Regions from separate parts of the Caballeronia sp. PC1 genome, predicted to be linked through region 4. Evidence: predicted binding sites of a transcription regulator. Region 4 holds the regulator's gene; each other region holds the start of a gene.

Region 1 (3,774 bases), on a different contig from region 4:
TCCCGCGCCAATGGCCTTTGATCTGGGCCATCGCACCAAAGTCGATCTTGATGAGCATCGGGATGATCATCACCCAGATGAGCACGCCAACTGGCAGATTGACCTGCGCGATCTCCATGCGACCGATAGCCTGGAACAACGACGGCAACCATTGGCCCAGCGCGATGCCCGCGATGATGCACAGCGCGACCCACACCGTCAGGTATCGCTCGAAGAAGCCAATGACGGGGCGGCCCGCGCGAGCAACCGAATCAGTGCTGCTCATTGGATTCCTCGGCCGGACGTTCGCCAATTGCACGCACTTCCTTCTGCGCTGCATTGCGATCAAGTATGTTCAACGGCAGGTTCACAAACTGACTCACCCGCGTCAGGATCTGCCGGTAGACCTTCGTAAAGACTGCGCGCTTCTGCTCGTCGCTGCCCACAAATGCGGCAGGATCCTCAAAGCCCCAGTGCGCGGTGATCGGCTTGCCGGGCCAGATCGGGCAGACCTCTCCCGCCGCCTGGTCGCATACGGTGATCACGAAGTCCATTTGCGGTGCGTCCGGCGTACCGAACTCATCCCAGCTCTTGCTGCGTAGCCCTGCCGTGTCGTAGTCCAGTGATTCGCAACGCTCGAGCGCAAACGGATTGACCGCACCTGACGGATGACTACCTGCGCTGAACGCATGGAAGCGGCCCTTGCCGAGTGTGTTGAAGAGCGCTTCGGCCATGATGCTTCGGGCACTATTGCCCGTGCAGAGGACCAGAACGTTGTAGGTCTTGTTGCTCACGTGGCGCTCCGTTTAATATCTGCGCCCGCGCAGCAGGCATTTGAAGAAACGTAGGTACTGCGTGAACGGTCGCGCGACTCACCATAAACTGGAGCATGCTCAAGCGTTCTAAATGTCTCCCACGCGACTCCCTGAGGATCGACAGTCCACGCCTTGTCCGACTTTGCGTAACAACAAGTCGTCGCCGTCTGGTTTGAAACAGGCAGCTCAGCGCTTGCAAAGCGGGCTCGCATCTCGGCGAGTTCATCATCTGACTCGACCTGGATGCCAAGATGATCGATGCCCGGCTTCACGCCACGCTTCGAAATGGCGAAGTTGACCTTAGGATCGCTCAACTCCCACTTGCGATAGTCCGACTTCGATACGGTCGGCTCCGTGCCTCCGAACATAGCAACGTAAAAGCGAGTGCTCGCTTCGAGGTCTTCGACAGCGACATGAATGTGCATGCGTTTCATGATTTAGCTCCTGTGCATTGCGGCACACCTTGAACGGAACAGTCGGCGCCAGCACAGCAGTTCTCAGTCAAAAACCCGAGCAAGCCGTTCATCGCGTCGAAATTGGCTGAATAGAAGATGAATCGTCCCTGCTGGACGCTGTTGACGAGGCCAGCATGCGACAGGTCTTTAAGGTGAAACGACAGACCGGATGGCGAGAGGCCAAGCTGCTGAGCGATCTCACCAGCCGGCATGCCTTCGGGGCCCGCGACAACCAGTGCGCGGAAGATCGCCAGGCGCGATTCATGAGCGAGCGCGCCGAGCGCGCGTACAACGAGGTTCGAGTCCATGGCAGCATCATAGACCTGTCGATTCAAAGATTCAAGTAATCTTGAAACGACAGAGCGACAGTGTTTGGTCGATTAATTAGGGACGGGAAATAGCGGGCGGAATCGAAGAAGATTGGACTCGACCTCCAACCTGGAACTCAAACACTTGGGCTAGAATACCTGTATATTTATACAGTACTTCTGGAGCTAAATCGTGAGTCGGACTGCGTTAGCCGCACAGCAGTTACGCACGCCCGAGGAACGGGCGCGCTCCATCGATGCTGCGCTCGACAGAAATATGTATTCGGAGTCGGGGGGAATAACCTTGTGGCGCGGAGCGCAGCTGGCGCGGGGCGGTGGACGGACGATCGATACAGGCTATGCCAGCCTCTCGACGGAGCTGCCGGGCGGTGGATGGCCCTTGGGCGCACTCACTGAGATGATGCTCCAGCAGACAGGCATTGGGGAGCTGCGCCTGCTGGCTCCGGCGCTCGCCGCCACGAAGCGACCCATCACCTTGGTCCAGCCACCGCAAGAGCCAAATGCTCCGGGGCTCGCGTATGTGGGCGTCCCGCTGGAAAACACCTTGCTGTTACGGCCCAAAACGACTGCCGACTCCCTGTGGTCTGCAGAGCAGATCCTCCGTGCGGGGACGTGCGGCGCGCTTCTTTTCTGGCAAAACCACGTCAAAGCGGAATGGCTGAGGCGGCTGCAGGTCGTCGCGAAGTCAAGCGAAACCCTGTTTGTCGTTTTCAGACCGTTGGCGGCCGCGATGGACCCGTCGCCGGCTGAATTGCGGCTCTCGGTCCGGCCAACAACTGACGGCGTGTCCGTCGAAGTCGTTAAACGAAAGGGACCTGCCGCCGCGCAGCCGATCGTGGTCGAGCTTCACCCGTCGCCCGTGCTGCTCAGCCGCCACGCCAGGACCCGCCGTCCTGCGACCGTAAGTCGACGAAGCCTCGCCGAGACCACGTCGGCGTGACGAACGCGGACACGGCGCGTCGGTCGTGTTAACGTTACGGGCACCGCCCCGAGGTTAGTCTTTGCTGCCCAGCTCGCTATGTTTGTGGGAGTGGGTCGCACCATGAATCAGTTCGTAATGCGCGCCCTTGCCGCTGCGGGTTGGGGGGAAATGCTCGCCTTCGACACACGTCACTTCAAAGCCACTTCCGCCGTCGCCTTCCCGGACTACCTTGTAGATGCCCGAGGTCTTCACAATCTCGCCGGGTTTATGCTGCTCTGCCATGTCTTCCTCCGCGGTTGTTCTTCGCCGACGAGCAACCGCTGTGCCTCCGCCGGAGGAGGCACACGACGTGCGCATGCTCTGCACCGATTCCGCAAGGCCTTCCCATGATTGACGTGCGACGACTGCGCAGATTAGGGGCCGTCAGGGCTGAAATGCCCGGTCGTATCGCGCCGCAGCTTGCCGTGCTCGCGAAGCAGCCGCCGGCGACAGGGCAATGGTCTTACGAGATCAAGTTCGATGGCTATCGGCTGCTATCGAAATGCGTGGCGGGCGTGCCGACGTTTTACACGCGCAACGGCCATGACTGGACCGATCGTCTGCCGGCGCTGGCCGACTCCCTTGGCTCCTTGCCAGTGAAAAGCGTCTGGCTCGACGGCGAAGCTGTCGTGCTCAATGAAAGCGGCCTGCCCGACTTGGGGTCGTCTCAGAAAACGGAAAATAAAGCACGCTAAGGCATAGCCGAACCTGCCAAGCTTGCTCCACCCTGTAGTGACGCGATCAGCGGGCAGGAAACGTTCCCCCTTCGCGCATGGCAGGCGCACACCAACTCAGACAGCACGGCCTCCATGCGCGCCAGGTCAGCCATTTTCTCGCGCACGTCCTTGAGCTTGTGCTCGGCCAGACTGCTGGCTTCCTCGCAATGGGTGCCATCCTCCAGCCGCAGCAGCTCGGCGATCTCATCCAGGCTGAAGCCCAGCCGCTGGGCTGATTTCACGAAGCGCACCCGCGTTACATCCGCCTCGCCATAGCGGCGGATGCTGCCATAGGGCTTGTCAGGCTCCAGCAACAAGCCCTTGCGCTGATAGAAACGGATGGTCTCCACATTGACCCCGGCCGCCTTGGCGAAAACGCCAATGGTCAGGTTCTCCAAATTGTTTTCCATATCGCTTGACTCCGTACATGAGTACGGAAGTAAGGTTACGCTATCCAATTTCAATTCGAAAGGACAAGCGCATGTCTGAACCAAAAACCGGGCGCGGCGCGCTCTTCAC
Region 2 (3,774 bases), on a different contig from region 4:
CGATCTTGCGCAACTGCATGTGCATGCTCTCGATGGCGTTTGTCGTATATACGATTCGACGCACCTCGGGCGGATAGGCGAAGAAGGGAATCACCTGTTCCCATTGGCGCTGCCACATCGCTGCCACGGTCGGGAATTTGCGGCCCCACTCGCTGCTTGCAAAGGCCTCGAGCGCCGCTGCGGCCGCCTCGGCGGTGGCGGCCTGGTAGATCGGCTTGATCGCGGCCGCCAGCGGCTTGCGGTCTTTCCAGCTCGCCAGATTCAGCGAATTGCGGATCAGATGCACGATGCAGGTCTGGATCTGGGCGGCCGGATAGACCGCCTCAATCGCTTCAGGGAAGCCGCGCAACCCGTCGACCACCGCGATCAGAATGTCGTTCAAGCCGCGGTTCTTCAGTTCGTTGAAAACCTTCAACCAGAACTTGGCGCCCTCGGTTTGCTCGATCCACAGTCCTAGCACTTCCTTGCGACCGTCGGCGCGGATGCCCAGCGCCAGATAGACAGCCTTGTTCTTGACAGTGCCTTCGTCGCGGATCTTCAGTCGCAGCGCGTTAAAGTACACGATCGGATACATCGCCTCGAGCGGGCGTTGCTGCCACTGCTCGACCTCAGCCAGCACCTCGTCGGTGACCGTCGAAATCAGATCGGGCGACACCTGCAGCCCGTACAACTCCAGCAGATGGCCTTGAATCTCACGCACGCTCATGCCGCGCGCATACATGCTGATGACGTGGTCGTCGAAACCCGGCAGCCGGCGTTGATACTTGCCAACCAGTTGCGGCTCAAACGTCGCCTGCCGGTCGCGCGGAATATCCAGCTTCAGTTCGCCGTTGGGCGTCAGGACCGTCTTCGAGCTCGTGCCGTTGCGGTGGTTGCCAGCCTTGCCTTGCTCGCTCTCGGCTTCCAGATGGTGGCTCAGCTCGGCCGCGAGCATGCGTTCGGCCAGCCGCTTCTTGAGTTGGCCGGCCAGACCCGATTCGCCCAGGACCGACTCGGCATCCTTGCCCTGAACTTGTGCAAGCAATTGGTCAATTAGCTCATCGGAAAACAGCTTCGGTGCCTTTGTGCTCTTGTTCTTCTTTGTCACGGTTGCTTCGGTCATAGGACGTTATTCCCGTTATCGTCTCATGACCTCGGCACACTAAAAATCTGACAGGCTCGGTTGGCCGGGCGCGCTCCAGTGCGACCACAGACAAGCGACGTACATTAGCTGACCGTTGCTTGGGCGAAACTCCAAGACGAGGTTTTCGTCTTGCTCGTGCGTCTCAAGAGGTGTGTTCTCGTAACGAGCTCGCTTGACGTTCTCGTAGAAGACGTCGACCAGCATCAAACCATGCGACACGCCAAAGCATGGCTTCCAAAAGCCCTCGAGATTGTCGCGTCGCGCGTTGTACGTGCCAGGAAACCGCGTGTCATAGTTGGCGGGCTTGCCTGCAATGCGACACTGATAGCGCATCGGCTTCACCATGTACTTGCCATCTTCAACGACAAGCACCGGCGCATAATGCCCAGGAAAGATCCGCGAGTCGCGATCCTTGGGTGCCGTTCGACGCAGATCGTCGAGTCGACGCAAAGCAGAGTCGATCTTGTCGGTGGCGATACGCCGACTTTCGGTCGCGGCTTTTGTCACCTTCGTCTGCAGCGCGCGCTCGGCGTCGGCGAGGCGCTTGCGCTGCTTAAAGAGATCCTGTTCGAGTGTGTTCGCCTGCTCGGCGTTGAACCGATCGATGAATTCCTTGATCTGACGATCATCGTCGTTTTGGGGCTCAAGGAACGGGGCGTCCATCGCCTTCGGAATCTTCGCCTTGCTGCCTTCTGCGCGCTCCCAGTACAGACGCGCGAATTCGCGAATGTCCATCTGTGCGCCGTACATTTTGACGTATTTCCGATAGTCCGCCTGGATCTGCGCCGAGTAACACACTGCCGCCTCCTTGCTTTGTGATCGTTCCGCTCAGTCGCCCGGATTTGTCACCCGAATCATCTCTGGTTTCGATCGCTCAGATCAGCAATTAGCTCGCCGTGCCGGTCGCCTCGCGACACAGCTTCATCATCTTCTGGACCACCGTGCTCGCATGGTTCAGTCCCATCTCGCCAGTGAAGAGCACCTGCACGTCCGACTGGCGTACGGCGATGCCCGCACGCTTCAGGTCGCGGCGCGCGATTTTGAGCGCCAACTGGCCGGTGAGAATGCGGTCGAGCCAGTCCATCGTCACGCGATTGCGTTCGATCCATATGCGGCAGCTCGCAACGACGTGATCGACGCGCCATTCCTGCGTGAGCGCGTAAGAAGCCGCCACCGTCGCCACGAGAAAGCACAGTAGATCGGCTCGCGCACCTGTCAGTTCGTCAATTTCCGGTTTCTCCATCTCGCTCCCTGCGTATTTCTCTTTTGCACCGATTCGTCGATCGTCGCATCACCAAAAGCCTTGCGCAACTTGGCGACGAAGGCGGCGACCTCGGACATTGGATGTCGTGGTGCAAGCTTATTGGTCAGATATTTGAGCTGCCAGCTAAAAGGGAGCAATTCACTGGTTCAGTTTTGCGCTAAGATGAGTACTGTATATTTATACAGTATTTGACGGAACCCCTTTCCCGGAATCTTTTCCCGACCATGGCCGCCCTGCCTCAACACATCGAGTCAATCCACCCGTCGATTTGGCGAGGGTCGGCCTTGGCTCGCCCGTACGGCAAGACAATCGACACCGGCTACGCGGCCTTGTCTGCGGAGTTGCCTGGTGGCGGCTGGCCGATTGGCGCGCTGGTCGAGCTACTCGTTCAGCAGCCGGGGATCGGTGAGATGCGTCTGCTCAAACCCGCGCTTCTTGCGGCGAGCAAACGGCCGGTTGCACTACTCCAGGCGCCGCACATGCCGAACAGCCTGGCGTTCGCCTACCTGGGCGTACCGCTGGACAAACTGATGCTACTGCGGGCTTCGAAGACAGCCGACGCGCTCTGGTGCGCCGAGCGCGTGCTCAACGCCCGAAGTTGCGGCGCGCTGCTCTTCTGGCAGCAGCACATCCGCTCTGAGGCGTTACGGCGATTGCATCTGGCGGCTCAAGCGACCGAAACATTGCTGATTTTGGTTCGACCGCTCGCTGCCGCTCAGGATTCGTCGCCTGCGACTTTACGGCTGGGCGTGCGGCCCGCCGACGGCGGAATCGTCGTCGATGTCGTCAAGCGACGAGGTCCAACCCGAACCGATCCACTGTCCATCCACCTCCAACCGACTCCCATTCTGCTCAGCCCTCATGGCCGTGTTCGTCGCCATCTTCCTGCCCCGGCTTTCGCTGGAGGTCTTCCGTCCGAGATGGTCATCTCCGACTGAACACGGCTGCGTGGTGCTTGAACGTGACAAGGTGATCGTGCTGGATCAGGCAGCAAGAGAGGCAGGGGTAATGGTGGGCATGAAGCGCGGTGGCGTCACGACACTGACAGCCGACGCATTGATGTATGACCGCAGCCCCGCGCGCGAGCTCGATGTGCAGCGCGAAGTCGCCTTCGCACTGCTGCGCTTCTCGCCTCAGGTCGCCGTGCGTGAGGAAGAAACCATCGTCGTTGATGTAACGGCGAGTCTTCGACTGTTCGGCGGCATCGTGCACGTCTGTCGACAGATCTGCGAGACGGTCAAAGCCATCGGCGTCACCGCCCGCATGAGCGTGGCCCCTACGGGACAAGGCGCGTGGCTGCTTGCCAAACGCGGTCGCCGGCGCGTGCTCAAAATGACATCGCTCGAACGCTTGCTGGGCGAGCTACCCTTCATGGTCGTCCCCGAAG
Region 3 (3,774 bases), on a different contig from region 4:
CGAAAACACGCCGTCTGTCGCGATCAGCTTGAAGCGCGCTCCTGCTGCGTCCGCTTCCTGAAGCCGCGCTTCGAGATCCGCGAGATCGTTGTTCTTGTAGCGCAGACGCCGCGCTTTGGAGAGACGCACGCCATCGATGATGCTGGCGTGATTCAATTCGTCACTGATGATCGCGTCTTCTTCGGTCAACAGCGTTTCGAAAAGACCGCCGTTCGCGTCGAAGCAGCTCGAATAAAGAATCGAGTCCTCGGTTCCGAGAAATTGTGCGATTGCCTGTTCGAGTTCCTTGTGCACGGTTTGCGTCCCGCAGATGAAGCGCACGGATGCCATGCCGAACCCGTCGGCGTCGAGTCCGGCTTTCGCGGCGTCGATAAGACGACGATCGTCCGCAAGTCCGAGGTAATTGTTCGCGCAGAAGTTGAGGACGTCGCTCCCGTTCGCCAGCCGGATATCCGAGGACTGCGGGCTCGCAATCACGCGCTCCGTTTTGTAGAACCCTGCGGCGCGTATCTCGTCGAGCGTCGAGCGCAAATGGGAAAGGTATCGGTCTTTCATCGCAATCCTTGTTCTTGACGTGCTCATGCATCCGCGTGCTTTGCTGCTCGCGCCGCGGCCCATAGCCCTGTTATAGTGCATTCATCGCATCGGACATGTTCGATATTTCGAACAAATTTCCAGTATGCCGAACACTCTAAGGGATTAGTCGAGTCATGGCAAGCACGGGTTCACAGGAAAAAGCAGGCGAATTCAGCGCGGGCGGTGCGGCGCCGCCGCGCGTCGGGGAAATCATTCAGCGATTGCGCAGCGAACGGAAACTTACGCTCGATGATTTGTCACGAGCTGCGGGGGTGTCGAAATCGATGCTGTCGGAAATCGAGCGCGACAAAGCCAATCCGACGATCGCGGTCGCCTGGAGATTGACCAACGCGCTCGGTATCAGCCTCGATCAGCTCTTCACGCAGCAAAGGCCGGCCGAAGCCATACGTGTCGCCGGTCCACACGAGATACCGACCTTGAGCGGCGACAACGGCGGCTATCAGTTGCGCGTGTGGGGCCCGATAGAACTCGCCGGCAAATTCGAATGGTACGAACTCACGTTACAGTCGGGCGCGGCGCTCGCGTCGAATGCGCATGAGCCGGGCACGCGTGAGCATCTCACGGTCTTGAACGGTTCAATCGAAGTGGAAAGCTCGGGCACGACTCGTCGGCTCAAGAGTGGTGAGACCGCGCGATATGCGGCAGACGAAGCGCACGCGATTCGCAACGTGGGGCGCGCTGAGGCGAAGGCGCTGCTGGTGGTGATCCACGGCTGACTTTATGCGCATCAAGTTCGGGCAGCAGCACCGCCGGCCCAAAGAAAAACGGGACACGCAAAAAGCGTATCCCGTCTCAAATGCGACGCCTAAACTCCTGCGCCGCCGTGCCCGTCCTTACGGGTTCTTCTTGATGCTGTCCTTCAGATCTTCTTTCGCATCGCCGACGCCTTTCTGGACTTTGCCCGCTGCCTGCTGCATATCGCCCTTGGCTTCCTGAGCCTTGTCGCCCGTCATCTTGCCGACGCCTTCGTTGATCTTGCCCTTGACCTGCTTGCCAACGCCTTCGACTTGATCCTTGTTCATTGCAGTTCTCCCGTGGTTTGCAGTGCGATCGGCCGCGCTGTGCCGTCGAACGAATGCAGAAAAGCGTCTGCGCGTTCCGCTCAGGTGATGTCCCAAGCATGGCTCTAAGATGCGCTTCGTTCGCCAACGCGCATAGTCGTGCGCGTCTGAAAGGCACGTAGGCGGAATCGCACATACACCCGGGTCGACTAGCGAGACGCTATTTTCATTGCAACAAGTACTGTATATTTGTACAGTACAATAAGACCAGTTGGAAGGGGTGGATCATGGAGTCGAATGGCGAAAATCTGAGCAAGAGGCAATTTGCCCGTGCTGTGCGCGACCTCGAACGCATCACGCGTCAGATTGCGGGACGTTACATCGACAAGGGCGTGCCGCTGACTTGGCGGCTGCTGCACGCAATCGAAGCGGAGGCCGTAGCAGACCTCGGCTTCGCCGGGCGGCATGAAGCGACATTGCGCGAACTATTCGCGCGTCCCGACGACTTTCATTTCCCTGAAACCGACGACGTAGTCGACGTCGCGTCCTCCGACGCCTTGCCCGCCGTATTCGCCTTCGCCGTGGACGCCTACGAGCGCGCCGCACGACACGGTCGACCGCAACTCGCCATCGCAGCGCACTGACGCGCATCCCGGGCACGCGGGCGATCCGCGTGCCGAACCTAGGTCATTTCATCTCGCAACGGACATCGTCAGGGCGCGAAATCGGCCGACATGTCAGCGTCGGACCGCGCTTCGAGCCTGCCATCCCTGCATGCCGCGCGAAACACCTCGTAGTCCTTTTCCACCTGCTCCGCATAGTTGCGTCCGTAGCGCACGAGCACTTCCGCCATGCGATCGCTGTTGCCGAGATAGCCCGAAATCTCCGGTGCGCGTCCGCCCGATTTAGCGTGCGCGCGGGCGAGCGCCCAGCCGCACATCGCGGCGTACTCGCGAAAAACGTCATCGGTGAAGGTCTCGAATTCGGCGGAAATTTTCATGTCGCGCAACTGGCGGATGTAGAGCGAGCGTCCGAGCGGGCCCGTCGCCCAGCCAAGAAACGGGTCGGTCGCCGCCTGCATGAGGCGCTGTCCGTGAACGACGCGATGACCGTCGTGTTCGGGATCGTGAGTGTCTTTGTCGTTGTCTTTATCCCTGGCGTGCTTCGCGTATCGCGCGACGACCGATGTCGACGCCTCCTTCATCTGCAGGAAGAGCGGCTGGTCGTGGGCATCGGTAAGCAGCAGAACGAGGCAGCGCGTGCCGACGCTGCCTACGCCGACCACCTTGAAAGCGACGTCCTGTAACGTGAACTGCGATAAGAGCCGTGCGCGCTCGGGCGTCAGCGTCTCGACATACTGCCGCACGAGCGCCGCAAAAATCTCCTCGCGGCTGCCTTTGAGCTTCATCCATTCGTCGTTCTTATCGATCAGTGTGTTCTTGCCGCGAACATGAAACACAGCGGGGGGCGCATCGCGGATGCGCCACGTGCCGCCCGTTCGATCCGCCACCTTCGGCAGCATGGTCTCGTGGGTGCGGCGCGAGGCACGCTCGATGCCGCGCTTGATGCGCCGCCGCGCGTCATCGCTCTGCACGGCGGCGTACATGCGATCGAACGTGATGCGCTCGTACCAGAGATCGAGCACGCTCATTTCAGCGTACTCGCGCATATGCATCTGATAGCTGCGCGCGGCGAGAAAAGCGAAGTCGTCGGCCGCAAGATCGCCGTGACCAAGTTGACGCCCGGCGATCGTGAAACTCGCGACCAGGCGCTTCACGTCCCATTCCCAAGGGCCATGCGCCGTTTCGTCGAAGTCGTTGAGATCGAAGATCAGCGCGCGCTCCGGCGTCGCGAACCCGCCGAAATTCGACAGATGGCAGTCGCCGCAAATCTGAATTGCGATGCCGCTGTCCGGCGTCGCGGCCAGATCGTGCGCTTGCAGGATCGCGCTACCGCGATAAAACGTGAACGGCGACACGAGCATGCGGCCATAGCGCAGCGGAACGAGCGCTTCGACGCGCCCTTTGCTGCTCGATCGCAGCAGTTCGATGGGATCGCGGTCGATATCGCCGATCGCCTCGTGCACGCCCCGTGGTGTGCGCTCGCGCGCAGCGCGTCCGATCGCGCGGCGTTCCTGCCAGGATTGCTGGGCCATCGTTCACTCCAGTATGCGCAT
Region 4 (3,774 bases):
ACCTTGCTCATGCCGTTTCTCCCGCTGCCAGCGCGACACTGGCGGGCGCCGCGCCCGTCTTGCTCGTGCGCCGTTGCAGGAACCACTGCAGCGTGTTGATGAGCAGCAGCATCAGGAACGACACGCACAGCATCACCACCGCGAGCGCGGTCGCGCCGGCGTAGTCGTACTGCTCCAGCTTGGTGATGATGAGCAGCGACGTGATCTCGGACTTCATCGGCACGTTGCCCGCGATGAAAATCACCGAGCCGTACTCGCCGAGTGCGCGCGCGAACGCGAGCGCGAAACCGGTCAGAAGCGCGGGAAAGAGCGAAGGCAGCACGACGCGGCGGAAGGTGAGCCAGCGCGTCGCGCCCAGGCACGCGGCGGCTTCTTCCTGCTCGCGCTCGAAGTCTTCGAGCACGGGCTGCACCGTGCGCACGACGAACGGCAAGCCGATGAACGTCAGCGCGACGAGTACGCCGAGCGGCGTGAACGCGACCTTGATGCCGAGCGGCGCGAGATACTGCCCGATCCAGCCGTTGCCCGCGTACACGGCCGCGAGCGAAATGCCGGCCACCGACGTCGGCAGCGCGAACGGCAGATCGACGATCGCATCGACGATGCGCTTGAACGGGAACGTGTACCGCACCAGCACCCACGCGACGAGAAAGCCGAACACCGCGTTGATGAGGGCGCCGCCGAGCGCCGCGCTGAAAGTGAGCCGGTACGAGGCCAGCACGCGCGGCGATGTCACCGCGCGCACGAACTGCGCCCAGTCGAGCGTCGCGGTCTTCGCGAAGGTCGCGGCAAGCGGAATCAGCACCACGAGGCTCAGATACGCCACCGTGATGCCGATCGTCAGGCCGAACCCGGGAAGCGCGCTCGGCTTCCTGAATGTGAGGGTCGTCATCCTTGAGTCATCCTTGTTTGCGCGCCGGGGTCGGACGCGTCTTCTCGCGGGCGCGGCGTCTTATGCGCCGCGTCGCCGCTTCGTTCGCTTATTGCGGTTGATAGATCGAATCGAACACGCCGCCGTCCGCGAAGTGCGTCTTCTGCGCCTTGGTCCAGCCGCCGAACGTGTCGTCGATGGTGTAGAGCTTGAGCTTCGGGAACTGCTTCGTGAGCTCGGCCGGCACCTTGTCCGAGCGCGGACGATAGAAATTGCGCGCGGCGATCTGCTGGCCTTCGTCGCTATAGAGGTACTTGAGATACGCTTCCGCGAGCTTGCGCGTGCCGTGCTTGTCGACCACCTTGTCGACGACCGCGACCGGCGGCTCCGCGAGAATGCTCACCGAAGGCACCACGATCTCGAACTTGTCCGTGCCGAACTCCTTGAGCGACAGGAACGCCTCGTTCTCCCACGCGATCAGCACGTCGCCCTGCCCGCGCTGCACGAAGCTCGTCGTCGCGCCGCGCGCGCCGGAATCGAGCACGCCCGCGTTCTTGTACAGCTTCGTGACGAAGTCCTTCGCGGTCTGCTCGTTGCCGCCCGGCTTGTGCTGCGCATAGGCCCACGCCGCGAGATAGTTCCAGCGCGCGCCGCCCGAAGTCTTCGGATTCGGCGTGACGATGGAAACGCCAGGCTTCGCCAGATCGTCCCAGTCCTTGATGTGCTTCGGATTGCCCTTGCGCACGAGAAACACGATCGTCGAGGTGTAGGGCGACGCATTGTCCGGCAGACGCTTCTGCCAGTCCGCGCCGACGAGGCCCTTGCCCGCGAGCGCGTCGATGTCGTAGGCGAGCGCGAGCGTCACGACATCGGCCTGCAGGCCGTCGAGCACCGCGCGCGCCTGACCGCCCGAGCCGCCGTGCGACTGCTTGAACGTCACCGTCTCGCCCGTATCGGCCTTCCATTTTTTCGCGAACGCCTGATTGAAGTCTTGATACAGCTCGCGAGTCGGATCGTAGGAAACGTTCAGAAACGACGTGTCGGCATGCGCCGGTGCAGTCATGATCAGGCCCGCCGCGCCGAGCGTCGCCGCTGCCAGCAGCCTTCGCAATCCCGTGTTGATGCTTTGCATTCCCCGTTCTCCGTCTTATCGAATTGACGGAATCAGTCTATCGACGGGTCTATATGATTAGAAATAATCGTTTCTCACTTTTTTATACGTAAAACTGCTAAGAACCTTATTCCTGGGTGGAAGAAGCGCGAAGCGACGCGGCTTCGCGGCCGCACGGTCGAACTTAAAGTAAAGCTTGAAAAGTGGGCTATACTGTATAAAAATACAGTGATCTGTCCATTCATACAGTGCATCAGGGGCCTAGCCTGTGACCAGAACATCAAAACTTACCGCGCGGCAACAGCAGGTTTTCGAACTGATCCAGCGCGCGATCGACCGCACCGGCTTCCCGCCGACACGCGCGGAGATCGCGGCGGAGCTCGGCTTCAGTTCGGCGAACTCGGCTGAGGAACATCTTCGGGCGCTGGCGCGCAAGGGGGTGATCGAGCTGGCGGCGGGCTCGTCGCGCGGCATCCGGCTGCTCGGCGACGTGTCGCGCCTCGATCGCGCGGAGGATCTGCCGCATCAGTTCACGCTGCCGCATCAGAGCATCATGCAACTGTCGCTGCCGCTGGTCGGGCGCGTCGCGGCGGGCAGCCCGATCCTCGCGCAGGAGCATATCTCGCAGCACTACGCGTGCGATCCCGCGCTCTTTTCCAGCAAGCCGGACTATCTGCTCAAGGTTCGCGGCCTTTCGATGCGCGACGCCGGCATTCTCGACGGCGATCTGCTCGCGGTGCAAAAGCGCAATGAAGCGAAAGACGGACAGATCGTCGTCGCCCGTCTTGGCGATGACGTCACCGTGAAGCGCTGGAAGCGCCGGGCGGACGGCGTCGAATTGATTGCCGAGAACCCGGACTATGAAAACATCTTCGTGCGCTCCGGCAGCGGCGATTTCGCGCTGGAAGGCATCGCGGTCGGTTTGATCCGTTCGGGCGAGTTCTGACGGGGCAGCGGAGGGAGTGGCAGGCGGCAGAATAAATGTCGCCTCGCTCGTCACAAAGAGACAGAAAATGTCTCGGTGACAGCGGAAACTCTCTTCACACACTGCTTCGAACGCCCTCAGGCGTCTCAACTACAACAAGCATGACGGCCACCGCGCGCGGTGCGCCGCGGTGCGTCCTATCGTCTGGAGAGTCATCATGGAACGTTTTGCCCGTCTGCTGCCCTTCCGTCAATTCGGCCGCCTGCGCCATCTGCGCACGCTGATCGCGTGCGGCATGCCGCGCGCCGAAACCACGCCGGATCTCTTCGACGACATGCCCGCGCTGCCGTCCCGCCAGCCGGCTTTCGCGCGCGTGTCGTTGAACAGCGGTGTGCACGCGGAGCCCGCTCAACGCGCACCGGTGCGGGTCTATCGCGGGCAATCGCGCGTCATTCTGGTCGGCAAGATCGATGAAGTGTCGCGCATGATCGACCGTTGCATCGCCGAGGAAAGCGCGGAGCTCGCGGGCGGCATTCTCGCGTGAATGCACGATGCTCCGGGATTTATCGCGCATCGGCGTGGTCAATCCCGGATCACATTCTGCAAGAGAGGCTTCGCCGCCGCATGTCACGCACTTCCCGATCTGTTCTCACCGCGCTCGTCGTTCTGGTTCTCGTCGCGGCGCTCGGTTTCGTTTATGCGTCGCCGTATATCGCATTGAATCGCGTCAAGCGCGCAGCCGATGCGCGCGATGCGCAGACCGTCAATCAATACGTGGATTTTCCCGCGCTTCGCGCGAGCCTCAAGGACCAGGTCGCCGCGCTGCTCACGCGCCGCATCGATATCCAGAAGAGCGGCAATCCGCTT

The links. The regulator LexA, encoded in region 4, represses DNA repair genes until DNA is damaged. The targets are predictions, from matches to a motif close to ACTGTATNNNNATACAGT.
Region 1: imuA (translesion DNA synthesis-associated protein ImuA) is a predicted target of LexA. The motif match lies at 1,716-1,733, and genes of this name have one in related genera.
Region 2: imuA (translesion DNA synthesis-associated protein ImuA) is a predicted target of LexA. The motif match lies at 2,556-2,573, and genes of this name have one in related genera.
Region 3: LY284_RS23470 (DUF2471 family protein) is a predicted target of LexA. The motif match lies at 1,839-1,856, and genes of this name have one in related genera.

The regions. Positions count from the first base shown of each region.
Region 1 covers NZ_JAJUBH010000005.1:237,782-241,555, forward strand. The annotation lists gene arsB (ACR3 family arsenite efflux transporter) at 1-265, opposite strand, end outside; gene LY284_RS37245 (arsenate reductase ArsC) at 252-773, opposite strand; gene LY284_RS37250 (ArsI/CadI family heavy metal resistance metalloenzyme) at 770-1,228, opposite strand; gene LY284_RS37255 (helix-turn-helix transcriptional regulator) at 1,225-1,557, opposite strand; gene imuA (translesion DNA synthesis-associated protein ImuA) at 1,835-2,518, shown strand; gene LY284_RS37265 (hypothetical protein) at 2,573-2,782, opposite strand; gene LY284_RS37270 (hypothetical protein) at 2,887-3,234, shown strand; gene LY284_RS37275 (mercury resistance transcriptional regulator MerR) at 3,231-3,665, opposite strand; gene merT (mercuric ion transporter MerT) at 3,737-3,774, shown strand, end outside.
Region 2 covers NZ_JAJUBH010000006.1:22,877-26,650, forward strand. The annotation lists gene LY284_RS37735 (IS256 family transposase) at 1-1,102, opposite strand, end outside; partial or broken gene LY284_RS37740 (SOS response-associated peptidase family protein) at 1,145-1,921, opposite strand; gene LY284_RS37745 (hypothetical protein) at 2,010-2,366, opposite strand; gene imuA (translesion DNA synthesis-associated protein ImuA) at 2,612-3,325, shown strand; gene LY284_RS37755 (DNA polymerase Y family protein) at 3,249-3,774, shown strand, end outside.
Region 3 covers NZ_JAJUBH010000002.1:1,624,386-1,628,159, reverse strand. The annotation lists gene LY284_RS23485 (glycine C-acetyltransferase) at 1-555, opposite strand, end outside; gene LY284_RS23480 (helix-turn-helix domain-containing protein) at 711-1,313, shown strand; gene LY284_RS23475 (CsbD family protein) at 1,431-1,619, opposite strand; gene LY284_RS23470 (DUF2471 family protein) at 1,886-2,242, shown strand; gene LY284_RS23465 (DUF2252 domain-containing protein) at 2,311-3,753, opposite strand.
Region 4 covers NZ_JAJUBH010000001.1:1,260,613-1,264,386, forward strand. The annotation lists gene cysW (sulfate ABC transporter permease subunit CysW) at 1-11, opposite strand, end outside; gene cysT (sulfate ABC transporter permease subunit CysT) at 8-892, opposite strand; gene LY284_RS06000 (sulfate ABC transporter substrate-binding protein) at 981-2,003, opposite strand; gene lexA (transcriptional repressor LexA) at 2,251-2,928, shown strand; gene LY284_RS06010 (hypothetical protein) at 3,125-3,451, shown strand; gene LY284_RS06015 (DUF2939 domain-containing protein) at 3,532-3,774, shown strand, end outside.